2 regions of the Nostoc sp. UIC 10607 genome follow, and region 1 is predicted to be linked to the other one. Evidence: riboswitches for the same ligand, from Rfam matches in the RefSeq annotation. Region 1 holds a riboswitch; the other holds the start of a gene.
The links. A riboswitch is a leader RNA that binds a small molecule or an ion and turns the genes downstream of it on or off. The one in region 1 is predicted to bind cyclic di-AMP.

Region 1 (7,463 bases):
ATATTTGTCGATGAAAGATTCCATCACCCCCAAAAGCCGATCTGGGTGTCCCAACCAGACTTCTTTACCTTGTGCAAAGGTAAAGCCGATGTTTTCATTACCTGTTATTGCCCGTGTATTCCAGGGTTCTGCAACCATGTAAGCTTGCATTGCACCAATCCGCACGTTTGTTACCATTTGGGGCGGCGGAACGATGATGACGCGAAACTCTTTAAGCGGATCAACACCAGCGGCGGCGGATAAGTAACGGATAAAGTATTCGTAAATGGCAGAACTCAGAACAACTGCCCAAACTTTACCTTCTGACGGCTGCTTCTCAAAGTAGCCTCGAAAATCGCGCCCAAAGGCTTCTAAAGCACCATCGCCATATTGTTCTTGATACTCATACCACGGACGCAGACCAAAATCCCACATGGCTTTGTTCATTGTCATGGCGTTACCGTGGCGGTGAATGGTCATCGCTGCACACAAGGGGGCGTGGCGTGCGCCTTCAGCACCAATTCTGGCGTTGGTAACTGCACCAGATACAACGGGTGAAGCATCCAAGCGACCAAAAATTAAACCGTCGCGGGAAGTAGCCCAACTGGCTTCGCGGTTGAGTGTAACGTTCAAACCATACTTGTGGAAGAAGCCTTTTTTCCAGGCGATCGCAAATGGCGCACAATCATTAACAGGAACGTAACCAACTGTAAGATCGGCTTTTTCTAGGTCGCCGCTTTTAACTACTGGTTGCACAGCTAAGGCTTCTTCAGTTAGTCCTTTGGCGGATCTATCTCCTGAAATGCCACAGGAGGATAGCGCCATTCCCGCTGTTGTTGCTCCTATTCCCTTGATAATATCTCGTCTAGTCCAGTTAATATCACCCATTTTTGTAGCTCCATTGGTGATTAATTGCTCATGCTACAAGCGCAGAGTCACGTTACATCTTGCTGTTTTGATAGCAGCCAAATTTTGTTAGTTGGAAGTTTTAGGGCGATGGGTTACTAATTCTTGGATTTTGTCCACGGCGTAATCCAGGATTAACCCAGTTACACCAATTACCAACACAGCTAAAAAGACTGAACTCAGGTTTAAGCGACTCCATTCATCCCAGACGAAAAAGCCGATACCAATACCGCCTGTAAGCATTTCCACGGCAACGATTACCAGCCAAGCGATGCCTAAACTAATTCGTAAACCTGTAAAAATATACGGCAAACTTGCAGGCCAAATTATTTTTGTAATCCGTCTCCAACGTGGCATTTCCAGTACTCGTGCCACATCTAAATAATCTTTGGGAACGCTAGAAACTCCTAAAGCGGTATTAATAATTGTCGGCCATAAAGAAGTAATAAAGATGACAAAAATGGCTGAAGGATCTGCTAAATTGAAAATTGCTAAGGCGATGGGTAGCCAAGCTAGGGGTGATACAGGTTTAAAAATTTGAATGATGGGATTGAGTGCTAGCATTGCCGGTCTGGACATGCCAATGAGGAACCCCAGAGGAATCGCTACTACCGCACCCAACAAAAAGCCTATTAATACCCGGCGCAGACTTGCTATTAACAACCAACCAATTCCCAAGTTGCCTGGGCCTCGCTGGTAGAAGGGATTTAAGATGTAGTCTAGATTAGCAATCAACGCTTCTGGCGGGGTGGGCATCAATTCATGGTTGGCAAGTGCAACAATCCACCACAGAACGATTATTCCCAAGAACCCCAATACAGGTAAAAAGAAAACATCTTTAAGGATGACAGGTTTTGTTTTTTTCCAAGCAGCTTGTCCAGCGATCGCTGCGATCGCAGCCAAATTTAATTGAAATATCATTTACGACCTCAACAGATTTAAGTGCAGGTACAAAAAATCCGAGCAGTACCAGCCTTGGACACCGATGAGATCGGAACATTATAAAAATGCCGTCTCTTCAGTCTCCTCTCAATGCCTACGAAGTTAGCTGACGGGCTAGGGCTGAGAGATGCCCTTCTGTAGAAAGTTATGAGTTATGAGTTATGAGTTACTAAATTTTATTTAATTCCTAACTCCTCACTCTCAACTCCTCACTTTCTATGAGATACGCCCCACAATTTGGTTCCTCCGCTCCAGCGTTATGCACTGTGACACGCTGAATTAGGCTGACTTACTCTAATGGATATTAATTTATGGACAATATAACATCGATGCTCAGTAAAAGCCATCTATCTTATGATAAATGTTGTTAATTTCAATACCATAATCAAGTGTTATTCATTAATTTGTAGTAATAATTAAAACTTGTGTTGCTAGTTATGTTGTGAGTGAACTCCTTGCACAGACTGCTAAACAATATAGTCGAGCCAAGCATTAAGAATGTTACATACCTGATTAATATTTTTTAAAAAGAAATATAATGTACTGGCAAAATTTTATACAATCTTAATTGCTCGACAACTAGAAGAGGATGTGCAATCTATTCCTTTTGGTAGGTGAAAAATATCACTAAATTTGGTAAAAACTCATTGCACTCGCTAAACTAATTGCATATGGAAGTTTACTCATTTATCTCCTAGCTGATATTTAACATAATGGATTTTAGTCAAGTACTGGCTGAAAAAACGGACACCATCCTCGATAAATGGATTCTAGCAGTTCGCAAGGATAGACGGATTGAAAGTGCTGATGACCTATCTTATACAGCTGTAAAGGATCACATCCCTGATGTTTTGAAAGCGATGGTGACAGTGCTTTCAAAATCTCAAGATAATGATATTCAGTCAATAGTTACTGCTAGTTTCCAGCATGGAGCTATTCGAGCTGAACAAGGCTTTGATCCAGCAGAAATAGCTAGAGAATATCATCTACTGCGAACGGTAATATTTGATATTATACAAGCAGATTTATTGAGTGGCACACCTGTAGAGATAATTCGTTCCATGCGTTTGATTGACGCTATTATAGACGAAGCGATCGCTCGCTGTTTCAAGAGTTATGTTGAGGAGCGGTTGCGAGAATTACAGCAGTTGCAGTCATCACTAACACTCCACAATGAAGAACTCACGCGCTTGATTAGCGCCAATCAAGAGTATCTTTCACAACTAGCCCACGAATTGAAACATCCGCTAACTTCTATTATTGGTTACTCGGATTTGTTTTTACGCCAACAACGACGAAAAACAGAGATAAAAGATAACTATAGCAATTTAGAACATATTGAGCGAGTGCTACGCAACGGTAGACAGTTACTCCATCTGATCAATGATGTGTTAGAACTTTCGCGCTATGACTCAGGGCAGATAAAACTCCAACTAGCACCCACAGATGTGCAGGAATTAATTAATAATGTGTGTGAAATGTTGGAACCTTTAGCTGCTGGGAAAAATTTAAAAATTGTAGTAGATTGCGATCGCGCTCCCAAGGAATTAATCACAGATCCTTTTCAATGCCAACAAATTATTACAAATCTTATTAGTAATGCGATTCGCTATACAGAGTCGGGGACTATTATTATAATGTGTCAGGTGTTGGAGAACCAGAGATGTGCGATCGCAGTTTGTGACACTGGAATTGGCATTGCACCCGAAAATCAAGCCCAGATATTTGAACCTTATTTTCGCGTAAGTTCAAGCGATCGTCCCTATCTCGCTGATAGTACAGGATTGGGATTAGCGATCGTCTCCCGCTTAGTAAAACTACTCAAAGGTGAAATTAAGCTAGTCTCTGAGGTAGGCGTTGGTTCTACTTTTACTGTAATTTTGCCTTTACAAATCGAAAGTTGATTTCGCGCCAAGACGTAAAATTATTCTTTGCGCCTTTGCGTGAAATCAAAAAACATGATTACAATAAACCTTGTTTTTTCAACTTAGCTAGCGCATCCTCAGCAGAAGCTTTCTCTGCATCTTTCTTATTACGTCCCTTACCTTCGCCGTAAATTTTTCCATCTACCAATACTTTTGCTATGAATTCTGGCGCGTGAGAAGGACCTCCTATTTGTTCCGTGAAATATTTGGGAGGAGTTGGAGTAACGTTGCGCTGCACCCATTCTTGAAAACGATTTTTTGAGTCTACATTAGAACGAGACACAACTATATGCTTAGGATCTACAGAATCAAATAGTGGTTCTATAATTGCGCGAACTGCTTCAATATTGGAATCATTATCTAAATAGTAAGCACCAAGTACAGCTTCAAAGGTGCTACTAAGCAAATTAGGATTTTGGTAGCCTCCGTCTCGAATAGCGCCTTTTCCTAACCGCATCCTAAAGTCTAAACCTACCTCTTCAGCGAACTTTGCCAATTGCTTCTCATCTACCAGCGCCGAACGCCGCCGGGTTAATTCATCTTCTCCCATTTCTGGGTGACAACTATATAGATACTCACCACTTAAGAAATTCAGCAAAGCATCACCGAGAAATTCTAGCCGTTCATTGTGTTCGCCTTCTCCAGGGTTTTCATGAACGTAAGAACGGTGGGTAAGTGCTTGTCGCAAAAGTTTTTCATTATGAAATATTAGAAGTTTGTGCATTTTATCTTGTGTCTTGTTGCCAAAATTGACTGTTGGGAAACTATACAAATGTGAATTTTTTCAGAAATTAAAAAACCGCAAATAGCGGTGTTATTAAAACCCAGTTGAGTAAAAAGCTGGGTTTATACAAGCTATTTTAGGCAGCTAGTATATCTAATTCAGTTAAAAATAACTCCTGATTTTGCCGTCGGACTTTACCATCCCTGACAGCAGCATCAACAAACTGGCTAAAACTCTTAAATTTCTTGCCATTAGCCGTAGAAATAGATGAGCATCCTTGATAGTTAGAACAACGTTGACGCATCAATTGATCAATGCGACCAAATACGGTAGGCTTACCTTGGCTTAAGACAGTGTTGATAGCTTCAATTAGATACTCTATAGCCTCATTGTAATTAATCTGAGACATAAGAGCCGTGTTTTGAGGTTGAGTCTTATTGCTATTGCCAACTAGCTGAGGTAATTCATCTAAAAAGTGGAAGTTATCATTACCAACCAGTTTAATTAAATTTGGACTAGCACTACCTCTTTGAGCAAAAATTATCACCTCTTTACCCAAAGATTTTAGAATACAAATTAAGCCAGCATAGTCCCAGTCTCCTGAAAGTAGGATAATTGTTTTCAGAGAAGGATTAAAGGCAACTGCGTTAACACAGTCAGCCATCAATCGATAATCTGCACTATTATTTGAATTATCGGGAACATCAACACACTTCATCCCAAGAATTTCTAGCTCATTTTTGGTACAAACTTGGCTTATGTAGTGTGAGTTATAGTAGACATTTTTGGAATCTATATGCCCATTGGATTGGGCAAATTCCAGCAAAAAATGACCTTTTCCTTTAATTAAAGAGACATTCTGAATATCGGCAAAAATACCGATAGAATTTTTCTGATCACTTGTTTGTTTTTTGGAAGATTGATCGGGATGTGGCATTGTAATGTATCCAGTATTGTTTAGTGAACTGGACAGCTTTAACAAATTACACATCTAACAGTAGCAGAAGTTTAGACTAGGAATTTGTACTTAAAAAGTACTTCTCTGCCATAAGATTCTCTTACCGTAGCGTTTTTTGGTTCAAGTCTCAGCCGTAGAAATCCCAATTCCCTAACAAGTTTTGTTACCCTTTGTCCTGAATATTCATCCAAATATCTTGTCTTCCCATTGAAAATACAATCAATGAATTGACCTGATATTGGGTTGAAGATTTAGCCGAAGGGATGAAACAAAGCTCGGCAGGAAAAGAGGAATTATGCTGCTGAGACAACACCAAAAACTTGCGCTTTAGAGTGCGGTTATTTTGCTGTCTTACATAGAGATTAGTATAAATAATGCTGGCTGTCAATATAGTTATTTATGAAGATTCGCTAAACCAGACCTCAAATTTTCATTTTTACTTTCTACTAAAACAATCACCGGGCTACGTACAAGCAACTGCCCCGAAGAAAGACTCAAAATAAAATAACAAAAGCCATTTAGTCCTCGTTGGCTATCAACAGTAAAGTCAACTCCAGAAAAGAAGCTTATTTCATAATTGAATTTGCGTTTAATTTCTAACAAACTTGGACTTATAATCATTTCAATACGAGCTTTTTCTGTACTGATGGCTACTGCTAAATCAACATTTTCCCTCAGAATAGTAGATAATAAATCACTACACTCTTGCTCCTATACATTTGCGAATAGTCCAGATGATTAGTGGATAACTAACCCAAAAGAATCAATAACTTCAAGAAGTTTAATATCAATATAAGGCATAAAACTTACTCTTTTGTCTCATGGCTGAGTTCTATAACAAAGTTTAAAAATTCAGCTTTGGCGGAAACACCCTAGCTAAATCAAGAGACAAATCAGGAAAACAAGGAAAGTTTATCACCTGAGTGGACAAGACAATTCGCTTATTTGAATAACCATATTTACCTTGATTATCCTGATATGGTTCACTGTAACATTCCAAATAATTATCGAATAAATTGAATATCCAATAATCAGTAATACCAGCTTTAGCGTAGAGAGGTATTTTCACATCTTGGTCATAAGCTAAAGAAGAATCTGAAACCTCCATCACCAATAACACATCAGTCGGTTTAGGGTGAGACGAGAGATAATTATCATCTCGGTTTTGAACAATTGCAAAATCTGGTTCAGGTTCACTGTTAGGTGGTAAAATAATCGGGGCTTGAGATTGTAGAGTTGCCCTATCTCCAACAATTTTTGGGAGTTGTTTCCATAAATTTCTTAGACAAGTTTCATGGGCTGTACCTTTGGATGCCATTTCAATAATTTCCCCATTAATTAATTCAATGTGGTCATCTTCATGGAAAAAGCCCAATTCTCCAAGCCTGTGGTATTCATCCAGTGTGAAGCGTTTAGCCTGAGCAATACTCATAACCTTACCTTTCTCTCATTGCCATAATCCCTATTTTAAATGTGTCAGAAATTGGTATGCTAAAGGCCGAGACTCGCTATAAAAGCAAACAATGCCTGCGCCTACTATCAACCCCACGATCACTGCCTTTCCCTTGACAGCCGTAGTCGGTCAAGAAGCAATTAAATTAGCCTTGCTGTTAGCAGCCGTTGATCCTGGTTTGGGAGGAGTAGCGATCGCAGGTCGTCGCGGTACGGCAAAATCTGTAATGGCTCGTGCTATCCACGCTCTACTACCTCCAATTGAAGTTGTCAAAGGCTCAATTAGTAATTGTGACCCCAACCATCCAGAAGAATGGGATGATCAACTGTTGGCGGAGTACGCAGACAAAGACATTCAAGATGTGCCCGTCGAAATTATCCCTGCGCCTTTTTTGCAAATTCCTCTAGGTATTACAGAAGACCGACTATTAGGTTCAGTGGATGTTGAGAAGTCGGTAAAACAAGGTGATACTATTTTTCAGCCTGGATTACTCGCTACAGCAAACCGGGGTGTACTGTACGTAGATGAAATTAATTTATTAGATGACCAAATATCAAATCAGCTTTTAACCGTATT
Region 2 (7,463 bases), on a different contig from region 1:
TACTAAACCGAAGATTTTCATTGATGGCGAATCAGGAACCACAGGCTTACAAATTTACTCACGTCTCAATCAACGGGATGATATCGAGTTAGTTAGCATTGAGGCCTCTAAACGTAAGGATGCAAGTGAGCGAGCTAAATTAATCAATGCTGTCGATGTTGTTATTCTCTGCCTACCTGATGATGCAGCCCGCGAAGCTGTTAGCTTAGTAAGTAGTACTACGGTTAAGATCCTTGATGCTAGTAGTGCCCATCGCACGGCTAAGAACTGGGTATATGGTTTTCCTGAACTAAATCCAGGACAGCGAGAGAAAATCGCCAGCGCCCAGTTTGTCAGCAATCCAGGATGTTATCCCACAGGATTTTTAGCCTGTATTCGTCCGTTGATTGCCAAGGGAATTTTAAAGAATAATTTTCCCATCACCGTTAACGCAGTGTCAGGCTACTCTGGTGGCGGAAAAAATCTCATTAAACAATACCATACCTTCCACGAACAGGAAACTGGAGCAGAGTCGCTTTATCCCTATGGCATCTATGGTTTGCAGTTTGGACATAAGCATGTCAAGGAAATGCATTATTACTCAGAGTTAGCATCGCCGCCGCTATTCGTACCAGCGGTAGGGGATTTTGAGCAAGGGATGCTAGTTCAGGTGCCTTTGCCGTTAGGAACTTTGGATAATCCACCATCAGGTGAGGTAATCTATGAAGCGATCGCTGATTACTACCAAGGTGAAAAATTTGTGCAGGTAGCTCCATACCAAGATTCTACTCTGCTACGAGACGGAATATTTTTGGATGCGATTGCAGTGAACGGCACTAATATTGTTCAGGTTTTTGTATTCACAAATGACACTACCAAAGAAGCGTTGCTAGTTGCTCGTCTTGATAACTTGGGCAAAGGTGCATCGGGAGCCGCAATCCAAAACTTAAACATCATGCTGGGCTTTCCAGAAGAGTTGGGATTGTTATGAAAGGCTCAGATTCCCGACTTTTTTAACAAGTCGGGAATATTGGTTAATAACTTCTGATTTTTGGACTTTCAGCAACTTTTGTTGATTTTTATTTCAGTTTCTCAAACAATTGAATTACATGATGCTCAAAGCCTCTATTTCGCTCTTGAACTGATTCAATTAAAGGTTTATCAAAAAGATTAATCACATACTTGCCTAGTTGAATTCCTAAAGGTTTTAAATGTCCACCCTCTAAAGTTTGTAGAAATTCTTGGGGTGGTTTTTTTAGAATATTAGTAAACCATTCACAGGTTAATTTGGCAATATTGTCTGACTTAAAACAAACTAAACCCATGATATTAAAGAGCTTACTATCCTTGATTAAGTTATGGGTTTCTTCAACGGTTGGTTTCACACCCCAACCAAGATTATCGATTATATCCGCTAAAAATTGAGGACGAATTGCGCTGCCGGTGTCAGCAATAGCAGGTGCTAATAGGATAGAAACCTGCCCCTTAATGAAGACACTGTTAATTTTTATTTCCTGGCCTACGTAAGTGTAAATTAGTTTCCGAACTTCTACAATTTTTTGTTTAAGCTCATCAAAGAGAATGTTAATATCTGCAATGACACTTTTTATCTGTGACTCATCCGAAGTATGAGATAGCAGGTTGCGAATAAACTTTTCTCTATCTTGAGGCTCTGGAGGTAAAGCAGTAAATCCTTCTAACAGGGAGATATATTTACAGCCAAGGCTATGTCCAATCCAAGAAAAGTTTTTATCATCTAGATAGGCTTCATAATCATATCCCTCAACACTTGCCATCCTCACAAGCTCTGGTAGAATTTCATACTGCTCTCTCATGAGAAAACCAGCTTCTACATAATGGTTAAAACTAAAATTAAATGGCAGAAGAATAATTGTATATCCCTGCTCAAATAGGCATTGAAGCAGATAGCGATAAAAAAGCATGGGGCCAAATGTACCAAAAAAAGCCCCTGCAATAAATTGAATTACTCCTTTAGGCTGTGGATGCAGAGCAACCCAACTGTGAGAAACAGGTTTAAATCTCAGCTTGATATTTGTATTTACCATGACTTAGCAATGAGTGTATCTCATTTTGGTAGGTGTATACTTTACCTCCAAATTGAAGCTGCTGCTTTTCGGATTCTTTAAAAGGTTTTTTTGGATAACTGAGATGCTTGCCTTCGTAATATACCAAATGCAGTTGGCTCTCAAAGCATTTATGAAAGGGTGTGGGAGTAGGAAATAATGTAGTTCAATAGTGAAATTGAATTGGCGTAAAACTTCTAATGGACTCTTTTAGACTTTGGCAATTTCTTTAGCCAGAGTAATATTTAAGACAACTAAAAAAATATATTAAATTCAATCAAGCTCGTAGTTAGTATATTTATACACTTAAAAATATGAAAAATATTTAATTGCCAGAAGCTAAATAAAATGTAGTGGTCAACATCAGTAAGCTTCTTGTTGAGAGCATATTAAAAGCTCCAAGTTTCCTCTAAAGTCTGATTCGTCAAAGCTAGATGCAAAGCGCCTTTAGGTGATTTCAATCACACTTTTTTTGTTCATACTCTTGACATGGTTGATGATGACAGGTTATAAACCTTGAAGAAAAATAAATCAGTCTGCCTAATCCACTATATTCCCTGAAAAGTTTTGTGAGTAAGGGTAAACCGGAGCGGAGGAACCAAGTTTGGGGCGTATTTTGAAGAAAGTTAGCAGTTAATAAATTCATAACTTCTAACTCATAACTTTCTTAAGAAGGACATCTCTCAGTCCTAGCCCGTCAGCTAACTTCGTCGGCATTGAGAAGAGACTGAACGAGCAGCATTCTTAACAAGTAATGCCATGTTCTCGTCAGTGTCCTTTGGCTGGTAACTTTGCGGTTTGTTGTGCCTGCCCTTGACGTTGAAAGAGAGGATAATATTATCTTGATTTCTGGCGTTTGAGGCAGGATTATTTGCCTTGAGGTGAAAATCAGCTATGTTCCAGAATAAGAAACATCGCATTGCCCTAATTTCTGTTGATGGTGACCCGGCGGTTGAAATTGGTCAAGAAGAGGCTGGAGGTCAAAATGTCTATGTGCGTCAAGTAGGTTATGCCTTAGCAAAGCTTGGTTGGCAAGTGGATATGTTCACTCGTCGTAGTAGTCCTGAACAAGCTACCTACATTCAACATAGCCCAAACTGTCGTACTATTCGGTTAAAAGCGGGTCCAGCTAAGTTTATTGGGCGAGATAACTTGTTCGACCATTTACCTGAATTCATCGAAGAATTCCAGCGATTCCAGTTGCGCCAAGGGTTTCATTACTCCTTAATTCATACCAACTACTGGTTATCATCTTGGGTCGGCATGGAATTGAAAAAGCAGCAACCACTGATTCAGGTACATACTTACCACTCTTTAGGAGCGGTTAAATACAGAAGTATTGGTGATGTTCCCGTAATTGCTACCCAGCGATTAGCTGTAGAAAAAGCCTGCTTGGAAACTGTAGACTGTGTGGTTGCAACTAGTCCGCAAGAGCAAAAACATATGCGGGTACTCGTTTCCAGTAAAGGAAACATTGAAATGATTCCCTGTGGCACCGATACTGATAAATTTGGAGAAATTCAGCGGTCTGCGGCGCGGGAAAAGCTGGGAATTGCACCAGATGCCAAAATGGTTCTCTACGTTGGTCGCTTTGACCGCCGCAAAGGTATTGAAACCTTGGTACGAGCTATTGCCAAATCTAGTTTAAGAGGTGAAGCTAATCTCCAGCTAGTGATTGGGGGTGGTAGCCGTCCAGGTCAGAGTGATGGAATAGAACGCGATCGCATTGCTAGCATTGTTACTGAACTCGGATTAGAAAATTGTACAACCTTTGCTGGTCGCTTAGATGAAACTGTCCTCCCCTTCTACTACGCCGCCGCTGATGTCTGCGTAGTGCCTAGTCACTATGAACCTTTTGGTTTAGTTGCCATTGAGGCAATGGCTAGTAAGACTCCTGTCGTAGCTAGTAATGTTGGTGGGCTACAGTTTACTGTTGTACCAGAAGTCACAGGGTTACTTGCGCCCCCCAAAGATGAAGTAGCTTTTGCTGCTGCCATAGACCGCATTCTCATCAACCCAGCTTGGCGAGACCAGTTAGGTGAAGCGGCTCGACAACGGACAGAAATTGCCTTTAGTTGGTATAGTGTAGCATTCCGACTGACTCAACTTTACACTCGTCTGCTGGCTCCAACTGCACCTAATGCCCGACCCCGGATTGCAGCTTAATTTTTCCAGCTTTGAGCGCGGAACTAATATCATCAGAGCGATTTTGCCGTGCCCAAACAGTCAAACACAAACTACTCAATCTAGTTAATTAGGCAGTCAGAATTATGCTGAATATCGGAGATTATGCTTTGCATCAAATAACAGGGCAAGTTGGTCAAGTTTGTGGTTATGGACATCAAGTAATGGATGGAGTTTACATAACCACCCTCAAAGTCAGAGTGAGCAAACATAAAGGAACTCGTCATCAAAGCAGATTTGTCGAGGATGCTTACTCCACTTGGGTACTCACAAACGCAGGATAAACTAATAGATTTGTTTTTCTGCGTTTATATAGAAAAACAAATCTAATAGTCCACCACACCAACTTTTATGAGTGAATAAGTTCGTAGTCAGGACTTTAGTCCTTGTCTTGAGCGCTAAAGCGCTGACTACGAACCAAGCATAAAGTACTAGTTGATTGGCTGCGATTTTAGCAGCATTTTGAAGATAGCGGGGAAAGTTCACTGAACTTTCCCCGCTTCAATTTGGCTAAAGAGTTTTTTTGAAACATCAAATTTATCAGTAAATCAAGACCAGTTAGCCATTGCAGGCAGCGATTTGTGTGTAATAAAGCTTGTACAATTGTCAAGGCGGTTTTTACTGCCAGAATACTTCTCAGGTGTAAAATTTATCGACAGCAAAATTGTTCTACTTTGTGTTTTTCCATCCTTCACTTGTGGCTAAAATACCCCAAGTTAGGCGCTCATATCTTGCAATAGATAACTTTTACCCTTATGACTGGAGAGCAAAATCTTGGGAATAGAACTACGCAGTTTCGTATTTCTCGACAGCCTGCAACCTCAACATGCAGCATATATGGGAACAGTAGCCCAAGGCTTCTTACCATTACCAGGAGATACATCACTGTGGATTGAAATCTCTCCTGGTATCGAAATTAATAAAATTACGGATGTAGCCCTGAAAGCTGCCTCTGTTCGTCCGGGAGTACAGGTAGTTGAACGACTGTACGGACTATTGGAAGTTCATTCTAGCTCCCAAGGTGAAACGCGAGCTGCTGGGCAAGCAATTTTGGCTGCATTAGGAGTCCGAAAAGACGAATGTCTCAAACCGCGTGTTGTTTCTAGCCAAATTATCCGCAATATCGATGCTTACCAAACACAACTTATTAATCGCACGCGACGGGGACAGCTATTACTAGCAGGGCAAACGCTGTATGTATTAGAAGTCGAGCCTGCTGCTTACGCCGCACTAGCTGCGAATGAAGCTGAGAAAGCGGCATCAATTAACATTCTTGAGGTTCAAGCTGTAGGTAGTTTTGGACGGCTTTACTTAGGTGGACATGAAAGAGATATTCTAGCAGGTGCGGCGGGAGCATTAACGGCGATTGAAAGTGTAGCTGGTCGGACAAATCCTTTGGGTATGCGTCAGGAGTAAAGGAGAGAAAATGGCAAATCGAGAGCATCTAGCTTTACTGAAAGCAGGTGCAGTTACATGGATTGAGTGGAGAAAGAAAAATCCCCAGATTGAACCAGACCTCAGCGCTGCAAACCTCCAAGGAGATAACCTCAGAGGCGCAAACCTCCAGGGGGTAAACTTGAACAAGGTGGATTTAGGTAATGCTTTACTCGTGCGAGCAAACCTTAGTGGTGCCGACCTCAGTAGTGCCAACCTCTACAAAGCCTTCCTCGTTGAAGCTAACTTGAGTGATGCTAACTTCAGTGTTGCTAACTTGAGTGGTGCTATACTTACGCAGGCAGATTTGAGTCATGCCAATTTGATTGGAGCCGACTTGAGTGAGGCGAATCTTAGAGGCGCTGCGATCGCTCATGCTAATCTAATTGGGACTGACTTAAGAGGCGCTAACTTGAGAGATGCCGATTTAGGTGCAGCGAAGCTAATACGGACTAATCTATCTTTTGCCAACCTCATTGAAGCTAACTTGATTGCGGCTGACCTCAGCGAGGCGAGTTTGTACGAGGCGGAAGTTTTGGGGGCTTATCTTTACAAAACTGACTTATACAAAGCTAATCTAAACAAGGCTCACCTAAGTGGTGCTTACATGTTGCAGGCTAACCTAAATGAAGCTGATTTGAGTCAAGCTGACTTGAGTTGGACTAACCTTAGAGGCGCGAATTTGGCAAGGGCGAATCTCAGAGGAGCTAACCTTAGAGGAGCTGACCTTAGGGGAGCTAACCTCAGCGGCGTAAATCTTCAGGAGGCAATTATGCCTGACGCTTCAAGGCACAATTAATTAACAAGAAAAAGTAATTGATGTTTACATTCATTTTATAAGCTTAAACTAGTTTGCAATGCAAAATCACCCAGCACCTCTGAGTTAATTAGTTTAATTAAGCTTGAATGAATTGGAATGTTCCCTATATTTTGGCAATTACCATTGTGAAAAAGGATGTTTTACTAAATTGCTGTTGAAATATCTGAAGTCATCTGAAACTTCTTGTCCAATCCAACTTGGTAGTTCAATTTCTTGATTTTCATCACTGAGTTCAACTTCTGCTAATATTAATCCTTTATTAACACCATCAAACTCATCTATTTCCCAAATCAAGCCACCCGACTCTATTTGATATCTTATTTTTTCTATAAAGGGACGTTCACATAGTGTTTCAAGTATTTCTTGAGCATCTTTAACAGGAATAGGATACTCAAACTCTAATCTCGAATATTTGATATTAGGGCCTTTAATAGTCAAATAACTTTTTTCTCCTACTATACGTATACGTACAGTAGCTTTGTCTTGTGTGGCAATGTATCCTTGACGATATACACTACCTTCAGCTAATTCTCTCCAACTATCTCCTCTCACTAAATATTTGCGCTCTATTTCTTTCGCCATTTTACTTACCCTGATTGTGTGATTTTGTAGATCAAAAAGCTAAGTCATTTTCAAAAACTAACTCCATGCGATCGCTCCAAAGTCAAATTACGCTATCCTCTTAAAGGAGTTTTAGCTTAAATTAACATGCATAAGCATTGCTGTACCCCTACAACGTGGTCTATTTACCTGAAAATAGCTGTAAGTTCTTCTTTCGCTAAAGCTAATGCTTGATGAGCATTTTTAAACTTTGTTTCATCTGTAAATTTATGACCAAAGCACTTTAAATAAGCTTCCAGATACCGAATACGTAAGCGTGGATCAGCCGGACTCTGAAGAAAAGGGAGGTCAGCTTCAACCATAAACCGGATAGCCAACAAGGGGATAGGGCTACGAAGTGG

Region 2: another riboswitch for cyclic di-AMP. It lies ahead of ACEYW6_RS22945 (glycosyltransferase); the one in region 1 lies ahead of ntrB (nitrate ABC transporter permease).

The regions. Positions count from the first base shown of each region.
Region 1 is NZ_JBIQNW010000064.1:4,639-12,101, forward strand. It holds gene ACEYW6_RS30170 (ABC transporter substrate-binding protein) at 1-867, opposite strand, end outside; gene ntrB (nitrate ABC transporter permease) at 955-1,806, opposite strand; cyclic di-AMP (ydaO/yuaA leader) riboswitch at 1,904-2,123, opposite strand; gene ACEYW6_RS30180 (sensor histidine kinase) at 2,541-3,731, shown strand; gene rnc (ribonuclease III) at 3,790-4,476, opposite strand; gene ACEYW6_RS30190 (NYN domain-containing protein) at 4,613-5,413, opposite strand; gene ACEYW6_RS30195 (Uma2 family endonuclease) at 6,279-6,866, opposite strand; gene bchD (magnesium chelatase ATPase subunit D) at 6,958-7,463, shown strand, end outside.
Region 2 is NZ_JBIQNW010000032.1:7,131-14,593, forward strand. It holds gene argC (N-acetyl-gamma-glutamyl-phosphate reductase) at 1-970, shown strand, start outside; gene ACEYW6_RS22940 (DUF1350 family protein) at 1,059-2,045, opposite strand; cyclic di-AMP (ydaO/yuaA leader) riboswitch at 2,591-2,794, shown strand; gene ACEYW6_RS22945 (glycosyltransferase) at 2,958-4,229, shown strand; gene ACEYW6_RS22950 (hypothetical protein) at 4,334-4,531, shown strand; gene ACEYW6_RS22955 (hypothetical protein) at 5,022-5,663, shown strand; gene ACEYW6_RS22960 (pentapeptide repeat-containing protein) at 5,674-6,480, shown strand; gene ACEYW6_RS22965 (CYTH domain-containing protein) at 6,619-7,083, opposite strand; gene ACEYW6_RS22970 (DUF6875 domain-containing protein) at 7,248-7,463, opposite strand, start outside.